Idiomarina loihiensis L2TR: one gene and its partner. The protein of the gene in region 1 binds, or shares a complex with, the protein of each later gene. Links are inferred from orthologs where the notes say so. Each region holds a gene or a part of one and is shown in the gene's direction. Other genes may lie near its edges. The genes, in order: IL_RS05625 and IL_RS02070.

The links.
Region 2: the proteins of IL_RS05625 (region 1) and IL_RS02070 are in contact, whole or in part, in a cryo-EM structure (PDB 8I8X), measured with the Escherichia coli proteins. The link is inferred for Idiomarina loihiensis L2TR from one-to-one orthologs.

What each region holds. Positions count from the first base shown.
Region 1 is NC_006512.1:1,176,604-1,185,783, reverse strand. Bases 2,685-5,683 are described here. They hold IL_RS05625 (MlaA family lipoprotein), read left to right. Parts: upstream 2,685-3,810; coding sequence 3,811-4,557; downstream 4,558-5,683. Other genes in these bases: IL_RS05615 (DUF6170 family protein), read right to left, coding at 5,589-5,683; IL_RS05620 (response regulator), read left to right, coding at 4,631-5,620; ccmI (c-type cytochrome biogenesis protein CcmI), read left to right, coding at 2,685-3,814. Outside these bases: IL_RS05645 (heme lyase CcmF/NrfE family subunit), read left to right, coding at 1-1,614; IL_RS05640 (DsbE family thiol:disulfide interchange protein), read left to right, coding at 1,607-2,155; IL_RS05635 (cytochrome c-type biogenesis protein), read left to right, coding at 2,152-2,613; more of ccmI, read left to right, coding at 2,606-2,684; more of IL_RS05615, read right to left, coding at 5,684-5,900; UTP--glucose-1-phosphate uridylyltransferase GalU, read left to right, coding at 6,004-6,888; IL_RS05605 (LysR family transcriptional regulator), read right to left, coding at 6,896-7,789; tRNA 5-methoxyuridine(34)/uridine 5-oxyacetic acid(34) synthase CmoB, read right to left, coding at 7,811-8,782; carboxy-S-adenosyl-L-methionine synthase CmoA, read right to left, coding at 8,791-9,180. UniProt on the Escherichia coli protein: Involved in a phospholipid transport pathway that maintains lipid asymmetry in the outer membrane by retrograde trafficking of phospholipids from the outer membrane to the inner membrane.
Region 2 is NC_006512.1:421,432-430,562, forward strand. Bases 33-2,982 are described here. They hold IL_RS02070 (MlaC/ttg2D family ABC transporter substrate-binding protein), read left to right. Parts: upstream 33-1,146; coding sequence 1,147-1,818; downstream 1,819-2,982. Other genes in these bases: mlaE (lipid asymmetry maintenance ABC transporter permease subunit MlaE), read left to right, coding at 33-659; mlaD (outer membrane lipid asymmetry maintenance protein MlaD), read left to right, coding at 662-1,129; IL_RS02075 (STAS domain-containing protein), read left to right, coding at 1,818-2,111; IL_RS02080 (BolA family protein), read left to right, coding at 2,149-2,403; murA (UDP-N-acetylglucosamine 1-carboxyvinyltransferase), read left to right, coding at 2,420-2,982. Also shown: more of mlaE, read left to right, coding at 1-32; more of murA, read left to right, coding at 2,983-3,679; IL_RS02090 (trypsin-like peptidase domain-containing protein), read right to left, coding at 3,686-4,735; IL_RS02095 (DegQ family serine endoprotease), read right to left, coding at 4,799-6,154; IL_RS02100 (YhcB family protein), read right to left, coding at 6,242-6,703; cell division protein ZapE, read left to right, coding at 6,823-7,917; rplM (50S ribosomal protein L13), read left to right, coding at 8,115-8,543; rpsI (30S ribosomal protein S9), read left to right, coding at 8,561-8,953. UniProt on the Escherichia coli protein: Involved in a phospholipid transport pathway that maintains lipid asymmetry in the outer membrane by retrograde trafficking of phospholipids from the outer membrane to the inner membrane.

The sequences.
Region 1 (9,180 bases):
CGCTCTATGCCATTGCCGATGATAGCCCGGGTGCTTGCCATTCTGGGGCTGGTCAGCATTGGCTTCTATTTGTTTATGCTAACGGTTTCGAACCCCTTTGATCCCAGTTTGCCTCTCATTCCTGTTGACGGTCGCGATCTCAATCCGCTGCTGCAAGACCCGGGAATGATCATTCATCCGCCATTGCTGTATATGGGCTACGTCGGTTTCTCTGTTGCTTTTGCTTTTGCTATTGCCGCTTTAATGTCAGGCAAGCTTGATGCAGCCTGGGCTCGTTGGTCTCGTCCCTGGACTCTCGCAGCATGGATTTTTCTGACACTGGGTATTGCCATTGGTAGCTGGTGGGCATATTACGAACTTGGCTGGGGTGGCTGGTGGTTCTGGGACCCAGTTGAAAATGCGAGCTTTATGCCATGGCTGGTAGGAACGGCATTACTGCACTCACTTGCCGTAACTGAAAAACGTGGCAGCTTTAAGTCCTGGACGGTATTGCTGGCTATATCCGCTTTCAGTTTGAGCTTATTAGGCACCTTTTTGGTACGTTCCGGCGTTTTAGTGTCAGTGCATGCGTTTGCAACCGACCCCGCCCGAGGCTTGTTTATTCTGATACTGCTGGGGCTGGTTGTCGGCGGTTCGCTTATTCTTTACGGCCTGCGCGCCGGAAAGATGCAAAGTTACAGCCGTTATGAACTGCTTTCACGAGAAGTGATGCTGCTGGGTAACAATGTCTTGTTAATGGCGGCTATGATAGTTGTGTTTCTGGGCACCATGCTACCTCTGGTTCATAAAGAAATTGGTCTGGGTACCATTTCTATTGGGGCACCTTTCTTTAATGAGCTGTATAGCTGGCTGGTTATTCCATTTGCATTAATGCTGGGTCTTGGACCCTTAATGCGCTGGCGCAGACAAGCTATGCAACCACTTCTGAAACCGCTGGCCTTAGCACTTTCTTTGGCGCTGATTCTGGCCTACACGCTGCCGAAGATTTGGGCCGACGAATTACCCGCGTTGGTGGTTATTGCGCTGTTTCTGGCGTTCTGGGTGGCTCTGGCTACACTGACCGAAGTCCAGCAAACGGTAAAACAACGCAAGCAGGGTTGGGCCGGGCTGACCAAAATTTCAGGTAGTCATTGGGGAATGGTTCTGGGGCATTTAGGTTTTGCCGTAACGCTTATCGGCATCACCCTGGTTTCAAACTATGAGCAGGAGCGCGATATTGCGCTTGCGCCGGGGCAATCGGTTGATGTTATCGGTTATAACGTTGTGTTCGAAAGCCTGCAGCATAGGGAAGGACCTAACTACGATGCCGATCAGGGAGTATTTACTGTCTACAAAGACGGGCAGGAAGTAACGCAGTTAACCAGCGAGAAACGTTTTTACCGGGTACAACGCACCAGTATGACCGAAGTTGGGCTCGATGCGAGTTTGTTACGCGATATCTATATTGCTATGGGCGAGCCGCTGGATGATGAAACCTGGGCCATTCGTTTCTATATCAAGCCCTTTGTCCGCTGGGTTTGGCTGGGCGCTATTATCATGGCAATAGGCGGCGCTATGGCATTTGCTGATAAACGTTATCGTAAGCGTGGCAAAAAGGAGATGGCCAATGACTAAGTTTCGCTGGTTTATCTTATTTGGTCCGCTGGTTTTATTCATCGGCTTGGTGGGCTTTTTACTTAAAGGCCTTGGAAGCGACCCAACCGAGCTGAATTCGGCGTTAATTGATGAGCCGGTGCCACAGTTTGAAGTGAGTGATCTTTATGACACCGAGGTGACTTACGACCAGTCAGTGTTACACGAGGGCCCTTTGCTGCTTAACGTTTGGGCTACCTGGTGCCCAACCTGTCGCGCTGAGCACGAGTTTCTCAATGAGCTAGCCTCAAGAGGTGTACCAATTGTCGGCCTTAACTATAAAGACGACTCCCGGGAAAAAGCCGTTAACTGGCTAAATACACTGGGTGACCCTTACACGGTGAATTTATTTGACCCGCAGGGCGAGGTTGCGTTTGAATTTGGTGTTTACGGTGCCCCAGAAACCTATTTTATTGACCACAAGGGCGTGATTCGTTATCGCCATGTGGGTGACGTTAATGAACGCAACTGGTCGAATCAACTGCAAGGCATTTACCAGCAATTGCTGGAGGAGGCCGAATGATCCGTTCATTGCTATTAGCTTTTGTCGCAGTGTTTGTATTGACTTCCACGGCATCAGCAGAAAATGAGAACAATTACCAGTTTGACAGCGAACAACAGCGTGCAACCTACCAGCAGTTAACCAAGGAGTTACGTTGCCCCAAGTGCCAGAATCAAAATATTGCCGATTCTAATGCGCCTCTGGCAGAAGATATGCGTGATCGTAGCTATCAGATGTTAAAAGAGGGCAAGTCACGCGAAGAAATTATTCAGTTTATGGTCGCCCGCTATGGCGATTTTGTGCATTACCAGCCACCTTTTACAACGGCTACCAGTATTCTTTGGTGGGGCCCTTTACTGATAGTTGTTATTGGCATTGGTGTAGCCATTGGCTTGACTCGCAAGAAAAAAGCGGCGGTTGAATTAACACCACAAGAACGAGAGCGTTTACAGCAATTGAGGAAGTCGGGCGATGAGTAGTTTATGGTTACTAATGTTGTTGATGTTGCTCGTTGCAGTGGTGTTCGTATTTCTTGCTACAGGAAAGCAAAGACGTTATCAGAAACGTCAGGATGAAAATCAACGCTGGTACGAACAACGTTTGTCAGAGCTTAAAGAAGAGCGCTCTCAGCACGGGCTTCCGGAAGAAGATTATCAGCATGCAAAGCAGGAGCTGGATAAAACCTTTTTGAATGACAGTCAGGATGTTGAAGAAAGCGTTAACTGGCAAAGAGCACCTGTGATTGTGCCGGTAATACTTTTGGTGGTTATATCCTCAGGCCTTTATTGGGCATTTGGCAGTTGGCAGTTACAATTGCAGGCTGAAGATGCACGCGAGCAGTTACCTGAGCTGGGGAAAAGATTGTTGCAGCAACAAAACCAGCAAGCCAGCCGCGAAGACTTAAATACCTTTGCGTTGGGTTTACGGCAAAAGCTGATGCGGGAACCGGATGACGCGGTTGCCTGGTGGATTTATGCTGGGTTAATGGTTGATCTGGGAGCAGGTGAAGACGCCGATGAAGCTTTTCAGAAGGCTCTGGAACTTGAGCCTGACAGAGTGAACACCTTAGTCAGTTACAGCCGGTTTTTATTAATGTCCGGAACGGAAGGCGGGCAGCCTAAAGCGGCTCGTATGCTAGCCCATGCGCTGCAACAGGAGCCCGACAATATCGAAGCTTTATCATTACTGGGTTTTGTGGCCTTCGAGCGTCAGGACTGGGAACAGGCTATTAATGCATGGCAATTATTAAAACAGCGTTTACCAGAAAATTCCAGTAGGTATCAGGCAGTTGTTAACGCGCTGGAAAATGCAAAGAGCCAGCAGGAAAAATCTGAAGTTGAGCTAAAGGTTACTGTTAAGCTAAGTGATGAAATGCGTCGTTACTTGCCTGCTGAAGGTACAGTTTTTGTTTACGTTACAGGCTCAGAACAGCCTATGCCTGCGGCGGTTGTCCGGCAGCCCGTGAGTGAGTTTCCTATGACTGTGACCTTGTCGAATAGTAATGCCATGTTACCGGATTATAAGTTGAGTGACCTTGACGAGTGGCTGGTGCATGCACGTATTTCGCAGGATGAAAAAATCGATCGCCAGATGGGTGATCTGGAAGCTGAGACTGTCGCTATACAAGCTGACGGTTCAACCGAATTAACTTTGACTTTATCGACCCGGATTGACGAATGAAAAAATATGGTTTTTTAATACTACTTTCCCTGTTTATGGTCGGGTGTTCATCGACACCTGAAGACCCTTATGCCGACCCACGTGACCCGTTTGAAGATTTTAACCGCGATATGTGGGAGTTTAACCGTGATGTTGATAAGGCGGTGTTAAAACCTGCCGCTGAAACCTATGAATATGTTCCTCAGCCAATTCGAAACTCATTATACAATGCAGTCGAGAACCTTGATGAACCTTCATCTTTTGTGAATAACTTGCTGCAATGGAAAGTTGCCGATGCTGGCATTTCACTGGGGCGTTTTGTTGTCAACTCCACCGTGGGTTTAGTCGGTCTGTTCGATGTGGCAACTCCTATGGGTCTTACCAAGCGCGAAGAAAGTTTCGGTCAGACCTTAGCGGTCTGGGGCGTGCCGGAAGGCCCTTATTTAATGTTGCCGCTTTTGGGCCCAACCGTTGTAGTAGACCGGGGGGGCGACTATGCCGATGGTCAATATTTTCCATACCCGTTGTTAAGTTGGCCGGTAGATTTGGCTCGTTACGCCATAAAAGGGCTGGAACTGCGTCTGCGCTTGCGTGATCAGGAGCAAGTACTGGAAAACTCCCTGGACCCTTACTCTTTTGTTAAAGACGTTTATTATCAGCGCTGGCAGGATCAAGTGTTTGATGGTAACCCGCCGATTGAAGAAGAAAACTTTGATGACTTTGACGATGACTTCGACGAAGACTTCGATGATTACGACGAATGAGTCGACGAGTCTTATTGACGATTAACCATTCCTGAACAATGCTTAGGGCATGAGTCATAACTAAGAAGTGACAATGCCCCGAGCACACATCGCATTAATTGAAGACGATCCGGTATTTCAGTCTGTCGTCAGACAGTATCTGGTAAATAGCGGTTATGATGTGTGTTGTGCTGATGATGGTAAGCAAGGTATTAAGCTTTGTCAGGAAGAATGCCCGGACATTGTGCTGTGCGATTTAAAACTACCCGACATTGATGGCCTTGAAGTCATTGAGCAACTGCTTAAAGTTTGTACTCAAATTCCAATTATTGTCATCTCCGCGTCTGAAAAGATGTCCGATATCCGTGAGGCGGTTCGCCTTGGTGCCTGGGATTATTTGGTTAAACCTGTGCAAGACCTTAGTGTGATTGAAAACGCTATCGAGAATTGTCTGCAACGTTACCAATTGGAAGAAACTTACCTGCACGATGTGTGGGAGCTGGACGCACATATTGATATTTTGTATCAGGACGACGTTATCATTGGGCGGCTGGTTGAGGAGTTGCTGCCGGACGGGCCATTAAACCTTAATGGCTACCAGTTTAACTGTTCTATTAATGACTCAGGAAAGGCTCCAATCTGGATTGACTATCGGCCTTTAACTGAGGGCAGGGTTTTAGTCATTATGGCTGCTGCGCAAAATGCAACGGAGCAGAACTTACTGCCTTTACTGGTATTGAAAACTCTTATTGATCCGCTTATCCGTCAGCATCTGTCAGGCCATGATAATACCTTGCTAGCGCCCGGGTTGTTATTACAGCACTTGAACCACGAGCTTTGTCATTCACAGGTGAGAACCGCTTTTGATGCTCTGGTAGGCATTGTGGATACGACTAAGCATAGTTGGTTATGGGCTCAGGCTGGAGATAAATTTGAGCCAGAGCCGGGAGCAAAGCCCGACTTAGCGTTAGGTATCTGGCAGCACGCCAATTTTCGTGAGCACCGCATAGAACATTTACATAAGTTGCATTGCGGGTACGAGAACACAGAGCTTATTGTGACTGCTGTGCCTCAAACTGTTTGATGGCTTTATCAAGGTATGGCAGTGACATATTCAGATTAATGGGTTGTGTAAATAGTGGGTAACCAATACCTGCCGCTAGTAAAGCCGGAACTTTCCACCAACCTTCGACCTCTACAATAAAGAAGAAAATAAGACAAATAGGCACCAATTTAGCCATATTACAAATGAGGCGGCGTGGCACCGGCATTTTTTCCTGTGCCATGGATAAAATCATAGCTCGCTGAGTAAAGCTGTAGTTAGACAGTTGCGGAATGTGACGCGAAGAAAAATATAAAGCCATAGTCAGTCTTTCATTTGAATTTTGTTAATTGGGTTGCATTATAACATGGGAAAAGGTTATAAACTTGCGCTTCTGAAGTGAACAGAATTTAAGGACAGCTGTTATGGTCAAAAAAGTCGTTATTCCAGTAGCCGGGCTCGGAACTCGGATGTTACCTGCTACCAAAGCCATTCCCAAAGAGATGTTGCCGTTGGTCGATCGCCCCCTTATTCAATACATTGTTGAGGAATGCGCCGCTGCAGGTTTGACCGATGTGATTCTGGTTACTCATTCCAGTAAAAACTCGATAGAAAATCACTTTGACACGAGTTTTGAGCTGGAGACGACTTTGGAGCAGCGGGTAAAGCGGCAACTGTTGGCTGAGGTGAAGGCCATTTGTCCTGAAAAAACTACAATTATGCATGTTCGTCAGGGTGTTGCAAAAGGCCTGGGGCACGCTGTTCTGTGCGCGCGTCCATTAATCGGAGACGAGCCTTTTGCTGTCGTATTACCTGACGTTCTGGTTGATGACGCCAGTTGTAAGCTGAATCGCGATAACTTAGCTGAAATGGTGAAAAACTTTGAAGCAAGCGGGCATTCGCAAGTCATGGTCGAAAAAGTGCCGCAGCAAGACGTCAATAAGTATGGCATAGCCGATATTAATGGCGCGGAGTTGAGTCCGGGTGAACAGGCTGGTATTACTCAACTGGTTGAAAAGCCGTCAGTTGAAGATGCACCGTCAGATTTAGCCGTAGTTGGTCGCTATGTCTTTTCAGCTGATTTATGGTCGCTGTTGGAGAAAACACCGGTGGGTGCGGGCAATGAAATTCAGTTGACTGATGCCATGGCAATGCTGCTGGAAAAACAACCGGTTAATGCGTATTACATGAAAGGCAAGAGCCACGACTGTGGCAATAAGCTAGGGTACGCTCAGGCGTTTGTTGAACATGCTTTGCGACACCCGGATTTGGGCGCCGACATGAAAGCCTACATTCAGTCTCTGAAATAAAGGCCTTTTAACGGGACTGGTACTTAAGTATCAGTTCCGACAAAGTTTTTGCACAAGGCCCGGTTAGTTCTGCTTTGGGTAATACCATATACAAACTGCCTTTACGCGAACTGCTTCCCTCAACTTCTATTTTAGCGAGTCTGCCTGAATCTAAATCTTCCTGAGCGATGTAGCCCGGCAACCAGCAAAAACCTAATCCGTTACGAATCAGTCTGAGTGCTTCGTCAAAGTGGCTTACCGTCCAGCGTTGCTCGGCTTTTAACCAGCCTTCGTCTTCTACCGGCTGGCTGCCGGTATCCTGAATGACTATTTGCAAATATTGAGACAGCTCGTTCTGGTTAATAGGTTGTTCCAGCTTTGCCAACGGGTGTTCAGGGTGACAAACCAAATCCATACTGTACTGACCTATAGGTTCCCCTATAAAGCCACGTGGAATATGGTGAGAAATAACGACATCGGCAGCTTGTTCCTGAATTTGCTCCATCGTACCGGTAAGTACGGTATCGCTGATAACTAAGCGGCTGCCACGACTAAGTTGTTGGAATTCATCCAGCACGGGAACTAGCAGACTGCGGTCAAATACCATTTCTAACGCGAGTTTAACTTCCGGCTCCCAGCCTTGCTCGAGGTTATCAGCCAGCTGTTCTATTTCCTCAGTCAGGTTAGTTAACTGACGCGAACGGCGAAGCAAAACTTCACCCGCCGCGGTTAGGTGAGCTTTTCGGCCTCTGACTTCCAATAACTGTACACCTACCACTTGCTGCAGTTTGGCAACAGCGTGATTAAGCGACGACTGGCTCTTGTTCAGGGCTTCAGCCGCGTGCGCGTAACCGCCACAGTCAACAACTGCCTGCAGGATACGCCATTGCTCAATGGTCGATTTCGGTCGGTAAACACTCATCTTGATTCCACTCCGGTGGGGCTAAACCCGAGCGGTAATCACTGCTCGAATTGGTGCCTGGTAACCTTCAATAGTCTTATTTGTGTCATTTGGATCAAGGAAGTCGGCTAACGACTCCCCGGTCATCCAATCTGTGCGCCGTTGTTCGTCTATTGAGGTAGTATTATGGTCAACCACAGAGATGTCTTTGAATCCTAACCGTTCTAACCAGACAGACAAGGCACTGGCGCTGGGCAAAAACCAGACGTTACGCATTTGCGCGTAACGCTCGCCCGGCATCATGACGGTGGTTTCATCACCTTCCACAACAATGGTTTCTAAAACCAGTTGACCGCCCGGACGGATTAAAGATTTCAGTTGCTGTAAAAACTCAACAGGTGAACGGCGATGATAAAGCACACCCATACTAAATACGGTGTCGAAGCTTTTAAGTTCCGGCATATGTTCAATACCAACCGGGAAAAAGTGTGCCCGTTGCTGCCACGATAAAGGCATTAACTGGCTAATGGCTCTGAATTGCATGAGAAAGAGTTCGCCCGGGTCAATTCCCCAAACTTGCTCGGCGCCTGCTTCCAGCATCCGCCATAAGTGGTACCCACTACCGCAGCCAACGTCCAGTACCTGACGGCCGCTTAAGTCATCTAAATGTGGTGCTACGCGTTGCCATTTCCAATCAGAGCGCCATTCTGTATCGATAAAAACGCCGAATAAATCAAAGGGGCCTTTACGCCAGGGTTGTAACTGCTGGAGCAGGCCGGTTAAGCGAGCCCTGTCGGCATCAGAGGCTTCATCGGCTTCGCCTACCTGCACGGTATTGGACAATTTAACGTGTTTTGCGGTCAAGTTTGGCAACTGTGTTAGAACCCGCTGCCAGCGTTTTAAGTTCCCGTGAGGGTTATTCTTAAAGGCCGTGAGTTGTGGTGCCAGAGTATCCAGCCACTGGCTGTGCGGACTTTGCACAAGTGCGCGAAGTTCTTTACTGAAATCAACCATAATATCCCTTATTTAACGGCCAGCATGGCGGCGAAGTTAAAGCACTGGAACCAGACCGAGCTGTGTTGAAAACCTGCTTTTTGAAAACGCTGTTGATGAGCCTGCAATGTATCAACTTTCATCACGTTTTCGATTGCTGCTCGTTTTTGGCTAATCTCAAGTTCACTGTAACCATTGGCTCGTTTAAAATTATGGTGCAGTTCAATGAGCAGATCATTCATAGATTCATCCGGATGGCGTACTTTTTCCGCGACTAATAGCGCGCCGCCTTTATTCATACCATTAAAAATATTTTGTATAACCTCGTCTCTTTTATCCTGGCTAATAAATTGCAAAGTAAAGTTTAGTACGACCACTGACGCATTTTTAATTTCGGTTTCGGCTAGATCCTGACAGTG
Region 2 (9,131 bases), 760 kb from region 1 along the record:
CGCTCTTTATTAAACAAATGTATGTCGTCGGCGTATTGTCGATGCTCATCGTTATCGTCAGTGGCTTATTCATCGGTATGGTGCTTGGCTTACAGGGCTACACTATTTTAGTTGACTATGGTGCTGAGCAAAGTCTGGGGCCTATGGTTGCGCTGTCGTTGCTGCGTGAGTTGGGGCCTGTCGTTACCGGTCTGTTATTTGCGGGGCGAGCGGGCTCCGCACTCACTGCTGAAATCGGTCTTATGAAAGCCACTGAGCAACTCTCCAGTCTGGAGATGATGGCGGTTGACCCTTTACGCCGTGTGATTGCTCCCAGGTTCTGGGCTGGTGTGGTTAGTATGCCACTGCTGGCGTTGATGTTCTCAGCCGTTGGAATTTACGGCGGTTACCTGGTTGGCTCCGGCTGGCTGGGTGTTGATGAAGGGGCTTTTTGGTCAGTCATGCAATCGGCAGTCGATTGGCAGGATGATCTTCTGAACGGCATTATTAAGTCTATTGTATTTGCCTTTGTTGTTACCTGGATAGCTTTGTATAAAGGTTATCGTTCGGTACCAACCTCTGCGGGAATCAGCGCTGCGACAACGTCTACGGTAGTGACTGCGTCGTTGGCAATTCTAGGACTCGATTTTATTCTTACAGCTATCATGTTTGGTGGATAACCATGGAATCAAGAAAAACACAGTTATGGGTAGGCGTTTTCGTTGTCGTCGGTATTTTGGCTTTGTTCTTTATTGCATTAAGAGCAGCCAGCGGGACTATGACGACATCGGGTGACAGTTACACCCTGTACGCTAAGTTCGACAATATTGGTAGTCTGAAAGTCCGCTCGCCGGTGAAAGTAGGTGGCGTCGTTGTAGGTCGTGTTACTGATATTTCATTGTCGGGCGACTACTATGAGCCGCGTGTGACAATGAGCATTAGCAAAGATTACGACAAGTTTTCTGAAGCCAGTACATTGTCGGTGTTGACGTCAGGACTCCTGGGTGAGCAATATCTTGGACTTGAACCCGGCTTTATTGATGACAGCGTAGGTACGTTAGACGACGGGGATACCATTACTGATACTAAATCAGCATTGGTTTTAGAAAACCTGATAGGCCAATTCCTGTTCAGTCAGGGCAATGAATAAGTGGTAAGGAGAGCACCATGGCAGTAAAACAATGGATAACGGCCGTTTTTGTAACCTTAGTACTGGTTGCATCCGCGTCAGCCGATTTAATTCGTAACGATGATCCGCAAGAGTTATTGAAAGCAGTTGCTGAAAAAACCTTTGATCGCATTGCATCGGACAGAAACAAAATTGACGCAGATCCTAATTATCTAAAGGAAGTCGTTGAAGATGAGATGATGCCTTATGTTGACAATATGTATGCGTCGAAGAAAGTATTAGGCCGTTACTTGCGCGACACGACAAAAGAACAGCGTGAACGTTTTTACCAGGCTTTCTACGATTACTTAGTGGCGACGTATGCCCGTGCTTTTACTCAGTATGACGAGGACAAGCATAAGGTCACTTTTGAACCTAGTCAGGAAATTTCTGATGATGCACGTTCGGCCGTCGTGAAGGCGCGAATAAAAGAAGAAGGGCGCCCGGAAATTCGTCTGGATTTTCGTATACGTTACGACTCTGATGAAGAAATTTGGAAAGCCTACGATTTAGTTGTTGAAGGTGTCAGTCTGCTGAACAGTAAGCAAAGTGAAATTTCTTCGGTTATCCGGGCTAATGGCATTGATAAAACCATCGAGCTGATTGAAAAGAAAGCTTCCGAGCCGATTAAGGCAGATGACGAAGTAGAAAGCCCGGCAGAGGGACTCTAATGTTAGCATCGGTGAAGGTTAGCGATGATAAGACACTGGTTTTTAGCGGTTCATTGACTCGTCACAGTGTTGCTAAACTGTGGTCACAGCGCAAAAGCTGGTCGGTGGGAAGCGAAACCCGGGTTGATTTAACCGATGTAGAGGTTATCGATACTGCCGGGGTGGCTTTTTTGCTTGAAATATTGAAATTGGTTGGCGATGGGAAAGGTCCGTTAACCTGTATCGGAGCATCTGAACAGCTGAAACAAATTGCCCGCGTTAGTGGCGTTGAGTCGCTGCTTTCGTTAAGCTAGGCGGTCTTATTAACTTTTAAGCCAACGGCAGATAACAATGAATACTGAAGAACTGAAAACTTTGCTGAACGATGCGCTTTCTCTGGAAGAGCTTCTGGTTAAAGCTGAAGGCGCGAATGTAGAAATTATTGCTGTCAGCGAAGACTTTAAAGATATGAGTCGGGTAAAGCGTCAGCAAGCCGTGTATGGTCCTCTAAACCCGTTGATTGCCGACGGTTCAATCCATGCCGTATCGATAAAAGCTTACACGCCGGAAGACTGGGCGCGTGATAAAAAATTAATGATGCCATAAGGTTGTTGGTTAGTTGATGGATAAATTTAAAATACGTGGAGGCCAACCTTTGTCAGGTTCGGTCACTATTTCAGGGGCAAAAAATGCCGCGCTGCCTATTTTAATGGCTTCGCTGTTGCCGTCTGAAAAAATAACCCTGTCTAATGTTCCCGACCTTCACGATGTCGACACAACTCTGGAGTTACTCGATTGCCTGGGCATTAGTCATAGCAACCTGAATAATAATAGCGTTTGCATTGACCCGACCACGCTTAATCACTTCAAAGCGCCTTATGATCTGGTTAAAACTATGCGTGCTTCTATTTTGGTTTTAGGCCCGTTATTAGCTAAAACCGGTAAAGCGGAAGTGTCTCTGCCGGGTGGTTGCGCTATAGGCGCACGGCCGGTAAATCTTCATATTGAAGGCCTGCGTAAAATGGGCGCGCATATTGACGTTGAAAATGGTTACATTAAAGCGTCAGTAGAGGGGCGTCTGCAGGGCGCAGAGATTTTGCTCGACACGGTCAGCGTGACCGGCACTGAAAACTTAATGATGGCAGCGGTACTGGCTGAGGGTGAAACGGTCATAGAAAATGCCGCTCGCGAACCCGAAGTCATTGATTTAGCAAACTTTCTTAACAGCCTGGGCGCGAATGTCCGCGACGCAGGAAGTGACACCATTCATATTACAGGTGTTAATAAGCTGCATGGTGGTGAATATAGTGTCATGCCCGACCGTATCGAAACGGGGACGTTTTTAGTCGCAGCTTTGGCAACTGGAGGTTCGGTGCGTTGCGAAAAAACTGACCCGGCAAGCCTTGATGCGGTGTTGAAAAAGCTGGAAGAAGCTGGCGCGACAATTGATAAAGGTGATAACTGGATAGCGATACAGAGCCATGGCCGGCCTAAAGCAGTTAATATTATTACGGCTCCTCATCCGGCTTTTCCAACCGATATGCAGGCTCAATTTTGTGCGCTAAATGCCATTGCAGAAGGTACCGCCGGTATTCGTGAAACGATATTTGAAAACCGCTTTATGCACATTCCTGAGTTACGACGCATGGGCGCAAATGTCGAGTCGGAAGGCAATACTGCACTATGTCACGGGGTTGATGAACTGACCGGCGCAGAGGTTATGTGTACCGACTTACGAGCTTCAGCCTCTCTTGTTATAGCGGGTCTGGTTGCGACCGGAGAAACTGTTGTCGAGCGCATCTATCATATTGACCGGGGCTATGAAGGGATTGAGAAAAAACTTCAGGGCTTAGGTGCTGATATTGAACGAGTAACGGCTTAGCAGCCGTTATCTGGGTAATTCGGCCACTGTTACGGTGGTCGTCATTCGCTTTTCATTACGGTAAAATTCCACTTCTAATTTAGTGCCGGGCTCACTACCTGCAACCCGGTCAAGCCCTTCCGGCGCAGAGCGAACAGGGTCACCACCAATAGCCACCAGAAAATCGTTCGGTTGTAATCCTGCTTTTGCTGCCGGACTGTTCCGTTCAACTCCGGTTATTAATATGCCTGACAATGATTGTTCTTCACTAAAGTTTGGATTAACGCTAATACCAATGTATCCGCGTACCACTTTCCCTTCCTGAATAAGGGTTTTCATTACTTTGCGTGCATTTTCATAGGGTACGGCAAAATAAATGCCTTCGCCGCCATCTCCAAAAGCCGAATTATAGCGGGCGTTATTGATGCCGATGAGTTCTCCGGCGGTATTAACCAAAGCTCCGCCTGAGGCACCCTGGTTGATCACTGCGTCCATTTGAATCAAATCGGAATAGGAATTGCTGACACCAACCCGACCGCCGCTGGCACTGACAATACCTTGCGTAATTGTCTGGCCAATATTGTATGGATTACCTATGGCGAGGACAATGTCACCAACCCGTACGCGGCGTGTTGACTGTACAGGAATTACCGGTAGGTTCTCTGCATCAATTTTCAGCACAGCTAAATCGGTGTAACGGTCACTACCAATTAACTGAGCGGCATAGCGTCTGCCGTCCTGCAGCGCGACTTCAATTTTATCAACATTATCGACAACGTGATGGGCGGTCAGAATATATCCCTGAGAGTCCATAATAACGCCTGAACCTAAACGCCAGACGCGTGATGATTGAGGTTGATAATAAGACCCCTGAATTTCCCCCATACTATAAATATTCACAACGGCGGGGGCGGCTTTTCGGACTGCCTGATTAAAGGAGGTAATTTCGTTGCCGTTTTGTCTTAATGATTCAGACTGTGCCCAGAAAGGTTTAGCGATAATAACAATAGCCGCAACAACTAGGCCTAAGCCAACTGACTGAAGTAAAAATCGTAAAGTTGAAGAAAGTTGTTGCATACCAGCTTCCGGTTAAATCAGGTGGTATCAGCATAGCACTGATACCACCTGCCTGTCACAATGTCAGTTTGCGTTACGCAACACAATAAAGAGTGAACTGTCGCCTCGTTTTATATTAAGGGCTATAACACCGCTCTTATCTTCAATTGCTGCCCGCAACTCCGATATTGAGCTCACTGCCTTTCTGTTAACGCCCTGAATAATATCGCCTTCCTCTAGGCCAATTCGCGCAGCAGGAGAACGCTCTTCAAGCTCTTCTACTTCAATTCCATTTCCATCCGTTGCAGCAAGAGTAGCGCCCTGTAAAGCCGGGTGAATTGACTCAGCTGTAACAGACATGTCCTGTGCACCAAGGGTGACGTTAATCGATTGCTCTTCACCGTCGCGAATCACCCCAAGCTTTAATGAGTTCCCTGAGCCTATAGAGCCGACCATTGCACCAAGCTCCGAAAATGAGCGGATTGTCTGCCCATCGACTGAGATAATGACATCGCCGGATTCAATACCAGCTTCATCTGCTGAACTACCCGGTACGACCTGTGAAACAAAAGCCCCCCGGTTGACCGGAATATTCAATGCCTGAGCAACGTCGTGAGTTAAATCGTTACCCCGGACTCCCAGTACACCGCGGCGAACTTCGCCAAATTCAATCAATTGTTGTACTAAGTTATTCATCATGTCCGATGGAATAGCGAAACCGATACCGATATTGCCACCGTTAGGGCCGAGTATCGCGGTGTTAATTCCAATGAGTTTGCCGTCTAAAGTGACCAGAGCACCGCCCGAATTACCGCTGTTAATAGCGGCATCGGTCTGGATGAAGTTTTCCAGTTCCTCAATGCCAAGACCTGCTCGACCTAGAGCGCTAACGATACCGGAGGTTACTGTCTGGCCAAGCCCGAAAGGGTTACCAATAGCGACCACGAAATCACCGACTCGCAGCTCGGATGACTTGCCAAGCTCTATGGCGGTGAGGTTTTCGCCGTTCTCTATTTTTAGCAAAGCCACGTCGCTGCGTTCATCAGTGCCTATAACTTTAGCATCAAACTCACGGCCATTTTTTAGGGTGACGAGAATTTCTGTAGCGTCATCTACAACATGGTTATTGGTTACTACATAGCCTTTTTCAGCATCAATAATCACGCCGGAACCTAAGCCTCTAAACGGGCGCTCACGGACTTGTTCACGTGGAGAATCCGGGCCAAAAAAGAAACGAAGCGCTTCCGGCAGGCGTTGTCGTACTTCTCGCTTACCTTTTACTGAGATATTGACGACGGCGGGTGTTACCTCCTCAAGCATCGGCGCTAAGGTCGGCTGTTCGTCGTCATTGCCAAAAAAAGGAATGCCAGCATGGGCAGAAGGTATAGAGGTGAAGCTAACAACACAGATTAAACTGAATAATGCTAAGACTCTTTTCATGATTCGAGTGACTCCTTAATAAAGCACTAACAAACGGTCGCCAGTTAAGACCGCTTGTCAGCTATATGAGTTCACTCTAAAAATGTTTCAAGATGTTTTTGAGGACTCTTTTTCTTGATCTTGCTCGTAACTACTTGAAAAGAGCCCGCTGGAGCCCTCTGTGTAATCGCGGGGAATATCATTGGCGCTATAGCTGTCACGGCCTGAACGGTGATCTTTATTTAATGAATTGGCCACTCGCAGTTGCTTAATTGTGTCTTCTGCGAAAAAAGGCAGGTCACTTTGTACATCGCTTTTCTCAAGCAGCTCAGCACTTTGGTTTAAGTAGCTTTGTAAACGTTGCTGGGTATCTGCCAGTTGTTCGACCATAGCGTTTGCGGTGGCGAAGTGTTCGGCAACTTCTCTTTGGTAGTCGGTTAAACGCTGCTGACTTTGCTGTACTTGCTCTTCGAGATCGCCTGACTGGCCTTTCGACTGGCTGTAACGAGCCGCAAAAAAGCCAATGATAGCACCAGCAACGACCAACAGAACCCCAATAATCCAACTCATAATTAACTCCTGAACAAGCTGTCGCAGCGGCGAATGATTGCTGCGCTTCACCTTCATGGTAACATATTAACTTATAGGATAATCCCAACTGAGGTGAAGTGGTAGTGTCCAAACAGCAAATGTCTCCACTAGAACGTTATCAGTATGATATAGAACACAATGATTTCTCGAAAGATGCTGCGCAGCTAAACGCTGTTAAACATTTGCAAAGACTGCATGATGAGCTTATTGAGTGGCATCAATATCAGACTCTGCCAGGCTGGCAAAAGTGGTTTAACAAAGAGCCGGATCAGCCTCAGGGCATCTACTTTTGGGGTGGTGTCGGCCGTGGGAAAACCTATCTGGTTGATACCTTCTTTGAAAGTCTGCCAATTGAGCGTAAATGGCGAATCCACTTTCACCGATTTATGCACCGGGTTCATAATGAACTTAAACAACTGGATAAGCAGAGCGATCCGTTACGCATTGTGGCTGATAACATTGCCGCTGAAGCCCGAGTTGTCTGCTTTGACGAGTTTTTTGTGCAGGATATTACCGATGCCATGTTATTGGGCAGGCTGTTTGAATACTTATTTGAGAAAGGGGTGGTGCTGGTAGCGACTTCAAACATCGTTCCTGACGAACTCTATAAAAACGGACTACAGCGCGCGCGTTTCATTCCTGCTATTAAACTCATCAATCAGCACTGTGAAGTGGTTAATGTGGATAGCGGCATCGATTATCGTCTTAGAACGCTTACCCGGGCGGAAATTTTTCATTCGCCACTGGATGAAAAGGCCGATAAGAATTTATGGAAATACTTCAAAGAGCTGGCGCCGGAATGTAAAGAGCGGTACGAATCAGACTGCATTGAAATTGAAGGACGGGATATTGACGTTCGGGCAGAGTGTGACGATGTGGTGTTTTTTGATTTTACCTCCATTTGCAAGACAGCCCGTAGCCAAAATGACTATATGGAAATAGCCCGACTGTACCATGCGGTATTGATTAGTAATGTTGAGCAAATGGGTGCCGGGAAAGATGATACGGCTCGCCGCTTTATCGCGTTAGTCGATGAATTTTATGAACGTCGGGTGAAACTGATTTTGTCAGCAGATGTGGGTATTGAAGCGCTCTATACGGAAGGCCAGTTAACTTTCGAGTTTCGCCGTTGTGTCAGCCGACTGCAGGAAATGCAAAGTCAGGAATATCTGGCAATGGCTCATAAAGCATAAATTTCAGAAAATGCGTGATCTTTAACCGCATTTTTCCTATAATCCGCGCAGCCCACGTTACAGTCCGTTGTGTTACATAACGTAATGCAGCGGTCGCAGCAGATAACTAAATGATTTCTATCATTTTTTTATTGTTGTGATTCGCGGGGAAGCCCGGAATTACTGTCCGTGAACTTTTAAAATGTAGGTTTTATACAATGAAAACATTTGTAGCCAAGCCAGAAACGGTAAAACGCGACTGGTACGTAGTAGACGCTGAAGGCAAAACTTTAGGTCGTTTAGCTACTGAAATCGCTCGTCGTTTACGCGGCAAGCATAAGCCTGAGTACACTCCTCACGTTGATACCGGCGATTACATCGTCGTAATTAACGCTGAGAAAGTTGCTGTTACCGGTAACAAAGCTCAGGGCAAGATGTACTACTCGCACACTGGATTTCCGGGTGGTATCAAATCAATCAGTTTTGAAAAACTGATTGCTAAGAAACCAGAGATGGTCATTCAGAAAGCGGTGAAAGGTATGTTACCCCGTGGTCCATTGGGTCGTGCCATGTTCCGTAAACTGAAAGTGTACGCAGGTACTGAGCATAACCATATTGCTCAACAACCTAAACAACTGGATATATAATACGGAGCAAGAACACTATGGCAGATAATCAATACTACGGTACTGGTCGTCGCAAAAACTCCACGGCTCGCGTATTTTTGCGTCCTGGTAGCGGCAACATCAAAATTAACAACCGTGAACTGAACGAATACTTCGGTCGTGAAACGGCTCAAATGGTTGTTCGTCAACCATTAGAATTAGTTGAAATGACTGAAAAGTTTGACATGTACATCACTGTAAGTGGTGGTGGTACTACCGGTCAGGCGGGTGCAATTCGTCACGGTATTACTCGTGCATTAATGCAATACGACGAAGCTTTACGTGGTCCATTACGTAAAGAAGGTTACGTTACCCGTGACGCTCGTCAAGTTGAACGTAAGAAAATCGGCTTGCATAAAGCACGTAAACGTCCACAGTTCTCAAAGCGTTAATTCGTCTTTGTTTTTTGTGGCAAAACCCAGCTTCGGCTGGGTTTTTTTATGTCAAAAATAAATGGAAATAGACCAATAAGGGCGGCTATTAAGCTTGTAAAAAGTGTGTCTTTTCATTATCATCTCAAAGCATTTTCTGTAATCCGCATCAGCGGACAAAGCAGCAGCTAATTCCCGA